3 regions of the Erwinia wuhanensis genome follow, and region 1 is predicted to be linked to each of the others. Evidence: predicted binding sites of a transcription regulator. Region 1 holds the regulator's gene; each other region holds the start of a gene.
The links. The regulator PurR, encoded in region 1, represses purine synthesis genes. The targets are predictions, from matches to a motif close to CANGCAAACGTTTGCNTG.
Positions count from the first base shown of each region.

Region 1 (3,277 bases):
CCCATCAACAGCACCGGCTTGCGGCCAATGCGGTCGGAAAGCGGCCCCCAGAACAGCTGCGCGCTGGCAAACCCGGCCAGGAACAGGCTGAGGCTGGCGCTGATGACGCCCGCTTCGGTTTGCAAATCCTGCTGCATCGCCGTAAAGGCGGGCAGATACATATCGGTGGCAAGAAAACCCGCAACGCTGAGCAGCGCGAGGTAAAGTAAAAATCCTTTCGACGGCATGAGATTTTGCTCTTTTTTATCAGGTGAATAGCGGACGGCAGTGTAAAAGAGTGCGATAGCGGTTGTGAAACGGTAATATTTGCGTCTTGCGTTCAAAAATTTTGCAGGAAGAATATGTGGTCAGAACACTCGCTTGAGGTGATTGATGCGGTCGCCCGAACCGGCAGCTTTACCGCCGCAGCGGCGGAGCTGCATCGCGTTCCGTCCGCCATCAGCTATACCGTGCGCCAGCTGGAAGAGTGGCTGGCGGTGCCGCTGTTCGAGCGGCGTCACCGGGACGTGGTCTTAACGGCGGCGGGCGAGGTCTTTATTCAGGAAGGGCGGAGTGTTATCAAAAAAATGCTTGCCACGCGACGCCAGTGTCAGCAGGTCGCCAACGGCTGGCGCGGCCAGCTGAATATTGCCGTCGATCGCATTGTTAAAACCGCGCGTACGCGCCAGCTGGTGGTGGATTTTTACCGACATTTTCCCGATATGGAACTGCATCTTTCACCGGAGGTATTCAACGGCGTATGGGATGCGCTGGCCGACGGCCGGGTTGACGTGGCGATAGGCGCGACGCAGGCCATTCCGGTCGGCGGACGCTTCGCCTTTCGCAATATGGGAATGCTCAACTGGCGCTGCGTGGTGAAGGCGGATCATCCGCTTGCGCAACACCGGGAGAAGGTTAGCGAGGAGGCGATCCGGGAGTGGCCTTCGCTGGTGCTGGAAGATACCTCGCGCGCGCTGCCGAAAAGAACCACCTGGACGCTGGATAATCAGCGACGGCTGGTCGCGCCGGACTGGGAGAGCGCGTTTGATTGCCTGCTGGCCGGGCTGTGTGTCGGCATGGTGCCGGGGCATCTTGCGCAACCGCTGCTGCAAAACGGCTCGCTGTGCGAACTGAGGCTGGATCCGCCTTTTCCGGATAGCCCCTGCTGCGTCAGCTGGTCGGAACAGCAGGCGTCGCCAGCGCTGCGCTGGCTGCTGGATTATTTAGGCGAAACGGAAACGCTGAACAGCGAATGGCTGCGGGAGGCGTAAAAGACGGGCGGCGGATGGCCGCCCGTGCGCTTAGCGACGGTAGTCGAGGAAAGGGCCGTCCGCTACGGAGCGACGTTCAATCAGCGTCGGATGCACTTCAATCGTCTGCGGCTCTTCGCGTTTGCTGGTAATACGATCGAGCAGCATATTGAAGGCCGTTGCGCCCAGACGCTCTTTCGGCTGGTGGACGGTGGTCAGCGCGGGGGTAAAGTAGCGCGAGTTGCGCACGTTATCATACCCGATCACCGAAATATCCTGCGGTACGCGCAGGCCCATCTCGTCTGCGGCGCAAATCGCGCCCATCGCCATCACGTCGCCGCCGCAGAATACCGCGGTAGGACGCTGTTTTTGCGCCAGCAGCTGCTGCATGGCGCGATAGCCCGATTCCGGCTCAAAATCGCCCTGAACCAGCCACTCTTCGCGCAGCGTAATCCCCGCTTCGTTCAGCGCCTTGAGGAAGCCGGCATGACGACCGCCGCCGGTATTGCGCTCCATATGGCCCGGGATCACGCCGATATCGCGGTGGCCGCGATCGATCAGATAGCGGCCTGCCAGATAACCGCCTTCAAAAGCGTTATCGAGAATAGTGTCGGTAAAATCGCCGCGCGACTCGCCCCAGTCCATGACGACCATCGGGATGTTGCGGTGATCTTCCAGCATCTTAATCAGCTCATCCGGGTACTCGGCGCACATGACCAGCAGGCCATCGACGCGTTTTTGCGCCATCATCGACAGATAGGCCTGCTGCTTTTCCAGTTCGTTATGCGCGTTGCCCAAAATCAGCGTATAGCCTTTGGCAAAACAGCTGTGTTCAACCGCCTCAATAATTTCGGCGAAATAGGGCGCCTCGCTGGAGGTCGCCAGCAGGCCAATGGTTTTGGTGTTATTGACCTTCAGGCTGCGGGCCACGGCGCTGGGCGAATAGTGCAGCGCTTTGATCGCTGCCCAGACGGCTTCCCGCGTGTCTTCAGCGACAAAGCGGGTTTTATTAATGACGTGGGACACCGTGGTGGTTGAGACACCGGCGCGTTTGGCCACATCTTTTATGGTTGCCATGGAAAAAGACTCCTGCGCTGTTCAGTAAGTCACTGAAAAGCGGTTTGTTAAACGATTGCCTGGAATGATGATAATCCTGATATAAGTTGCGCATAATTTGTTGCGGAATGGTTATAACAGGAGGGAGTTCAGGGTGGCGAAACAGACTTGAGCAGAACATCATGTCGGCTAAATGCCTGTTGCGCAACAAACCGTGGATTCTAACAAGAGCAGGCGCAGAACACGAGGGTTTTAGGGCAACAGGCGAAAATTTTGCGCAAATAAGAGTAAACCGGCCCGGATCGTTTGCGCGATCCGGGCCTCCAGCCTACTGAGTGGGCTAGCGGATAGTTTTCGGCGTCATGACGCGGCGAGCGCCGACGTAGTGCTGCTCCCAGTAATCTTCGCTGAGCATACTCACCTGGATATCCTTGCCGGTACGCGGCGACTGGATAAACTTGCCGTTGCCCAGGTAAACGCCAACGTGATCCGCCGAGGCGCGGCCGTTGATGCTGAAAAATACCAGATCGCCTTTTTCCAGCTCGTTGCGCTTGATCGAAGCCGCATCCCGCAGATGGTACATTTCGTTAGCGGTGCGAGGGATCTTAAACTTCACCAGATCTTTATAGGCATACCAGACCAGACCGCTACAGTCGAAACCGGTCTTGGGCGAGGTGCCGCCCCAGAGATAGGGCTTGCCCAGCTGGTTCATCAGCTTGCTCATCGCCGTTTCGCGGGCTTTCTGATAGCGGGCGCGATGCGCTTTGCTGAGCTTAAGCGGGGCCGAGGCCGAGCCGCTGGTTAAGGCTTCCGTCTCTTCGTTGCGCAAGCGATGACGACCATAGCGTTTCTTGGGCGGCAGCGCAGCGGCGACGGTCTGCGTTTTTTTGCGCAGCTTAAACTTTTTAGCAAGGGGCGAACGGCTTTTGGTTGGGCTGGCTTCTTTTACTTTACGTGTAGAGGTTTTCACCGGGCGGCGCTTGCGGCGATCG
Region 1 is NZ_JAUJUH010000001.1:772,495-775,771, reverse strand. It holds gene punC (purine nucleoside transporter PunC) at 1-227, opposite strand, end outside; gene punR (DNA-binding transcriptional activator PunR) at 342-1,250, shown strand; gene purR (HTH-type transcriptional repressor PurR) at 1,281-2,306, opposite strand; gene QZH36_RS03500 (C40 family peptidase) at 2,626-3,277, opposite strand, start outside.

Region 2 (3,277 bases), on a different contig from region 1:
AGGAGTAAGCCGGGAAAGTGATGGTCAGGCATGCGTTTCCCATCACAACGGCAACAGGACTTAGTAAACGGCGCGGTCGGGAAAAGGCTGTTGCAAAACCGCCGCGTAAATAAAAATAGCGCCCGATATTTCCGCCGGGCGCTATTTTTTTAAAGGGAAATTATTTCAGCACTACCGTGTTGATAATATTCTCTGCTTCGGTCTGCGACTGCTGCTGATTGTCCGCAGGCAGCGTAATCTGCAGGGTCAGCAGTTTGCCGTCAACTTTCGCCAGCAGCACTGACGACCAGGAAGACTGGCCCTTGGCCGAAATCACCGAATCCAGCTGCTGTGCTGGCTGGCCTTTCAGCTCGACAGATTTATTGGTCACTACCTGCAGCTGCGCATCGCGATTACGCTGCTGATCTTCCAGGCGCTTCGCCAGCACGTCCAGGCTTTCATTCGTGGCGTCGCCCGCAATCACGATAATCGCTTTCTGGCCGCTGGCATCGGCGTACACGTGCATATTATTGGCCTGCGTGCCCATTTTTCCACTTTGATCGGACATGCCTGCCGGCAGCGAGAAGCTGAGCTTGCCGTCCATCAGGGTAACGGTCTGGCTGCTTTGGCTGCTGCTGACGCCGTTATCATCGGCGGCGGCTTTATCATCTTTGCCGTCGCAGGCGGCCAGTCCGACCACCAGTAAACCGATACCGGCATATTTCAGTAAGTTACGCATCGTGATCCCTTTTACGTTAGTCGTTCGCGCTGTTCAGCAACTTATACAATAGTAATCAGCGGCTAAAAGCAACCTGCCGTGGCGCGCTGCCCGCCAAAACCCATGGCCGGGCGCGACGCCACAGAGTGACAGACTAGCCGAAGTTGACCTGAGCGCCAGAGGATTTTTCCGTTATCCGCTTCAGCGTGGCGTTTAACAGCACGCCATAGGCCGGCAGGAAGAAAATCATGCAGATAAGCACCTTAAAGCTGTAGTCCACCAGCGCAATTTCTACCCAGTTCTGAGCCATAAACGGATCGGGGCTTTTGTAGAAAGCGATAAAAAAGAACGCCAGCGTGTCGCTGATATTGCCCAGGAACATAGCGGAGGCGGGGGCTACCCACCATTGCGGCAGCTTGCGCAAGCGGTTAAAAACGTGCACGTCGAGGATTTGTCCCAGCGCATAGGCCATAAAGCTGGCGCAGGCGATACGAGCGACAAACAGGTTAACGCTTGCCAACGCGCCCAGTCCCTGCCATTCGCCCTGATAGAACAGCGCAGAAATGCTATAGGAGATAAACAGCGCCGGGATCATCACCGCAAGAATAATTCGTCGGGCCAGCGGCGCGCCGAAAATTCGTACCGTTAAATCGGTAGCCAGAAAGATAAAGGGAAAGCTGAACGCGCCCCAGGTGGTATGGAAACCAAAAATCGAAATGGGCAGCTGCACCAGATAATTACTGGAGGTAATAACCAGCAGATGGAACAGCGATAGCCAGATCAGCGCATGTGTACGCTGACGAGAAGAGAAAGAGATCATCGATGTAGCCTTTTTTAACTATGGGGTGAGGGAACCCAAAAAATTGTCTCGCCTGAGCGATTGCGCGGCATCTTACCGAATCAGCCTGCTAATGCAATGGTTAATTTTAGCGCAAACGTTGTCGTTCAGAGCCTGGCTTGCACATACCGACGTCGGGGGTAAAATAGGGGCATTTCCTGTCTGATTGAGAATGTTATGAGCGAACCGTTCGCAAATCCCGACCAAACCCTGGATGCTTTGGGCCTGCGCTGTCCTGAGCCGGTGATGATGGTGCGTAAAGCCGTACGCCATATGCAGGAGGGCGAAACGCTGCTGGTTATCGCCGACGATCCGGCCACCACGCGCGATATCCCCGGTTTCTGCCGCTTTATGGAACATACGCTGCTGGCACAGGCAACCGAGGAATTACCCTATCGCTATCTGTTAAAAAAGGGGTTGTAGCGCCGCGTCCTGCCCGTATCACCACGGGCAGGTTGTAAAGTTAGCGCTTACTCAGCAATCGTAGCGCGTTCGCCGTGACCAACGCGGTGGCGCCGGAGTCCGCCAGCACGGCCAGCCACAGCCCGGTAATGCCCAGCAGCGTGGTGACCAGAAATACCCCCTTCAGCCCGAGCGCCAGCGCAATATTCTGCCGGATATTGGCATGGGTGGCGCGTGCCAGGCGGATCATCGTCGCCAGGCCCGCCAGCCGGTTATGCGTCAGCGCCGCGTCGGCGGTTTCCAGCGCGACGTCGCTGCCGCCGCCCATCGCAATGCCCACCGTTGCCGCTTTCATTGCAGGCGCATCGTTGATGCCGTCGCCGACCATCGCTACGGCGCGCCGTTGGTTTAGCTCATGAATGGCCGCTACTTTGTCCGCAGGCAGCAGGCCCGCGCGATAGCTGATGGCAAGCTCGTTGGCGATAGCGGCCGCCGCGCGCGGGTTGTCGCCGGTCAGCATGACCGTTTCTATGTTTAAAGCATGAAGTTCGCTCAGCGCGGCAACAGCGTCCGCACGTAGCGTATCGCGCAGTGCGATAAGTCCGATCGGCATAGCATCCTGTACGATAATGACCACCGTATTTCCCGCCGACTCCAGCTCCGCCACAATCTTCAGCTGTTCTGCTGTCAGCCTTAGTCCAGCGGGCGCGCAGATTAAAAGTTTGTGACCGCTCACTGTTGCTTCTATACCGCTTCCTGCCACCGCCCGCTGCGCCGTAGCGGCAGGTATAACAAGCTGGCGCTGCTCTGCCAGCCGCACAATCGCCCTGGCCAGCGGATGAGAAGAACCCTGTTCAACGGCAGCGGCTTTAGCCAGCAGTTCCGCTTCGCTAAGGGCAGTAAAGGTCTGAATGCTCTCAATACGGGGTTTGCCTTCGGTCAGCGTGCCGGTTTTGTCGAACGCCAGCGTGCGCACGCCGTTGAGGCTTTCCAGCGCCGCGCCGCCCTTAATCAGTACGCCATGGCGGGCCGCAGCGGCCAGGCCGGAGGTGATCGCCGCTGGCGTAGAGATCACCAGCGCGCAGGGGCAGCCGATCAGCAGCAAAGTCAGTCCTTTATAAATCCATGACGGCCAGTCGCCGGCAAAGAACAGCGGCGGCACGGTTGCCACCAGCAGCGCGACAGCCATCACCAGCGGCGTGTAAATGCGGCTAAAACGATCGAGAAAACGTTCGACCGGCGCGCGGTTAGCGTCTGCTTCTTCAATCAAATGCAGGATACGGTCGATAGCGCTCTGGCCAGGTTTTGACGTGACTTTCAGCCTCACCAGGCTATCGACG
Region 2 is NZ_JAUJUH010000009.1:148,587-151,863, reverse strand. It holds gene QZH36_RS19620 (DcrB family lipoprotein) at 161-718, opposite strand; gene QZH36_RS19615 (7-cyano-7-deazaguanine/7-aminomethyl-7-deazaguanine transporter) at 852-1,517, opposite strand; gene tusA (sulfurtransferase TusA) at 1,713-1,958, shown strand; gene QZH36_RS19605 (zinc/cadmium/mercury/lead-transporting ATPase) at 1,999-3,277, opposite strand, start outside.
Region 2: a site for PurR is predicted at 1,626-1,643, ahead of tusA (sulfurtransferase TusA). Genes of this name have one in related genera too.

Region 3 (3,277 bases), on a different contig from region 1:
ACTGCGTAAAAGCGCGCGGCATTCGTGATGCGACCAGCGCCACCACCACCACTTCACTGGGCGGCCTGTTCAAATCCAGCCAGAACACCCGTCAGGAGTTTCTGCGCGCCGTTCGCCACAGCTAAGCTACGGCGCGCCGTCGTAGCCAGTTGTTACCCTTCACCACAGTCAGGGCCTGCCGATGCCTCGTATTCAGACGCTGGATTTTATTCGGGGCATCGCCATTCTGGGGATCCTGCTGCTCAACATTAACGCCTTCGGTCTGCCGGGCGCCGCCTATCTGAACCCGGCGTGGCAGGGCAGCGTTACGCCGGGCGATGCCTGGACGTGGGCGCTGATCGATTTCTTTGCCCAGCTGAAATTCCTCGCGCTGTTTGCGCTGCTGTTTGGCGGCGGCTTGCAGCTGCTGCTTTCGCGCGGCAAACGCTGGCTACAGGCGCGCCTGAGCTGGCTGGTGCTGCTCGGTTTTCTGCACTGTCTGCTGTTCTGGGAAGGGGATATCCTGCTGGATTACGGGCTGATTGGGCTGGTAGCCTGGCGGATGATCCGCGACGTCTCCTCGACGCGGCAGCTGTTTAATACCGGCGTGATGCTTTATATCGTGGGCTGCGGCGTGCTGCTGGTGTTCGGCCTGCTGTCGGGCCATCAGCCTAACAATTCCTGGCTGGCGGGGGCGGCGGATATTCAGTATGAAACCTTCTGGAAAACCCACGGCGGTTGGGAAGCGGTGCGCAACCGTCTCGATCTGCTCTCGTCAGGCCTGCTGTCGCTGGCGGCGCAGTACGGCTGGCAGCTGGCCGGCCTGATGCTGATTGGCGGCGCCTTGATGCGCAGCGGCTGGCTACAGGGGCGCTGGAGCCTGACCCACTACCGGCGCACTGCGCTGATCCTGCTGCTGCTGGCGGCCATCATCGAAATACCGGGCATTTATCTGCAGTGGGCTTGCGGCTGGGCATTTTATCCGTCAGCGTTCTATTTACAGCTGCCGCGCGAGCTGAGCGCGCCGCTTCAGGCTATCGGCTATGCCGCGCTTTGCTTTGGTTTCTGGCCTACGCTGGCCCGTTTTACCCTCACGCGCGCCATCAGCAGCGTAGGGCGGATGGCGCTGAGCAACTATTTACTGCAAACGCTGCTTTGCACCACGCTTTTTAACCATTTCGGCTGGTTCAACCGGCTCGATCGGCCGCAGCTGCTGGTGGTAGTGCTGCTGGTCTGGCTGGTAAATCTCCTCTTTTCGCTGTGCTGGCTGCGCTATTTCCGCCAGGGGCCGGTCGAATGGTGCTGGCGTCAGCTCACCCGTCTGAGCAGCCGCGACGTAATGTTACAAAAATGATAAGCGTCACAAATGTGACGGAAAGGGATGTAACCGTTTTCATCAGTGTGACCTGATTCACGCAGTCTTGCCTTGCCCTTTGTCAGAATAGCCCCGCAAACAACGCATCCGGGAGGGCTATGCAAACCTTATCTTCCACAGGCAGTCAGCCATGATCACCATTCGCGATGTAGCCCGTGAGGCTGGCGTGTCGGTGGCGACGGTTTCACGCGTGCTTAACCACAGCGCGGCGGTCACACAGGAAACGCGGGAAAAAGTGCTGGGCATCGTCGGCCAGCTGGGCTACCGACCCAACGCCAACGCGCAGGCGCTGGCTTCCCAGGTTAGCGATACCATCGGCGTGGTGGTGATGGACGTCTCCGATCCCTTCTTCGGCGCGCTGGTCAAAGCGGTGGATACCGTCGCGCAGCGTATGCAAAAACACGTACTTATCAACAACTCCTATCATCAGGCGGACAAAGAGCGGCACGCTATCGAGGTGCTGATCCGTCAGCGTTGCGGCGCGCTGATCGTTCATGCCAAAGCCCTGGCAGACGACGAGCTGGCCTCGCTGATGGATCAGGTGCCCGGCATGGTGCTGATCAACCGCGTCGTGCCGGGCTACGCGCACCGCTGCGTCTGCCTGGACAACGTCAGCGGCGCGCTGATGGCGATGCGCATGTTGCAACAGCAGGGCCACCGGCGCATCGGTTATCTGGGGTCGAGCCATACTATCGAAGATACAGACCAGCGACGCGCGGGCTGGCGGCAGGCGCTGGCCGAGCAGGCTACCCAGCCTGCCGAAAGCTGGATCGCCAGCGCCGAGCCGGATATGCAGGGCGGAGAGGCGGCGATGGTGGAGCTGCTGGGGCGTAATCTCCACCTCAGCGCCGTGTTCGCCTATAACGACAGCATGGCCGCCGGGGCACTGACCGCGCTGAAAGATAACGGCATTGCGGTGCCGCAGCAGCTGTCGGTGATTGGCTTCGACGATATCCCCATTTCCCGCTATACCGACCCGCAGCTGACGACCGTCCGCTATCCTATTGTTTCCATGGCTAAACTGGCTACCGAACTGGCGTTAAAAGGCGCGGCGGGCCTGCTGGACGAGTCGGCCGGTCACTGCTTTATGCCAACGCTGGTGCGCCGTCATTCCGTCGCGCCCTGCCAAAGTGTGGCGGCGATCACTATACGCAACGATACCGCCATGTAACCGTTTTCAATCCGTGAGTAAGTTCACAGTTAATTAACATCTGCTTCACTAAGATGGCCGTGCCTGGCCGGGACAGAATAACAACACGGTCCGGCTGCACACGCATACCGACCCTACAAAGAACCGGAGAGAACAATGAAGAAGGCATTCACCCTCACAGCCCTGGTTGCCAGCATGATGTTTGGCGCAACGGCGCAGGCGGCCGATACCCGCATTGGCGTAACCATTTATAAATATGATGACAACTTTATGTCCGTGGTGCGCAAGGATATCGAGAAGGAAGCGAAAAACAGCAGCGGCATTCAGCTGCTGATGAACGATTCGCAGAACAGCCAGTCAACGCAAAACGATCAGATTGACGTGATGGTGGCGAAAGGCGTGAAGGCGCTGGCGATTAACCTTGTCGATCCGGCGGCGGCGGCGGTGGTTATCAGTAAAGCCAAAGCCAACGATATTCCGATTGTTTTCTTCAACAAAGAGCCTTCTGCTAAAGCGCTGGCCAGCTACGACAAGGCTTACTATGTCGGTACCGATTCTAAAGAGTCCGGCGTCAAGCAGGGCGAGCTGATTGAGAAACACTGGAAAGCCAATGCCAACTGGGATCTGAACAAAGACGGCGTGGTGCAGTTTGTGCTGCTGAAAGGCGAGCCGGGCCACCCGGATGCCGAAGCGCGTACCAAATACGTGATCGAAACCCTGAATAAAGACGGCCTGAAAACGCAGCAGCTGCATCTGGATACCGCCATGTGGGA
Region 3 is NZ_JAUJUH010000005.1:229,770-233,046, reverse strand. It holds gene folE (GTP cyclohydrolase I FolE) at 1-125, shown strand, start outside; gene yeiB (DUF418 domain-containing protein YeiB) at 182-1,333, shown strand; gene galS (HTH-type transcriptional regulator GalS) at 1,485-2,525, shown strand; gene mglB (galactose/glucose ABC transporter substrate-binding protein MglB) at 2,661-3,277, shown strand, end outside.
Region 3: a site for PurR is predicted at 1,360-1,377, ahead of galS (HTH-type transcriptional regulator GalS). Genes of this name have one in related genera too.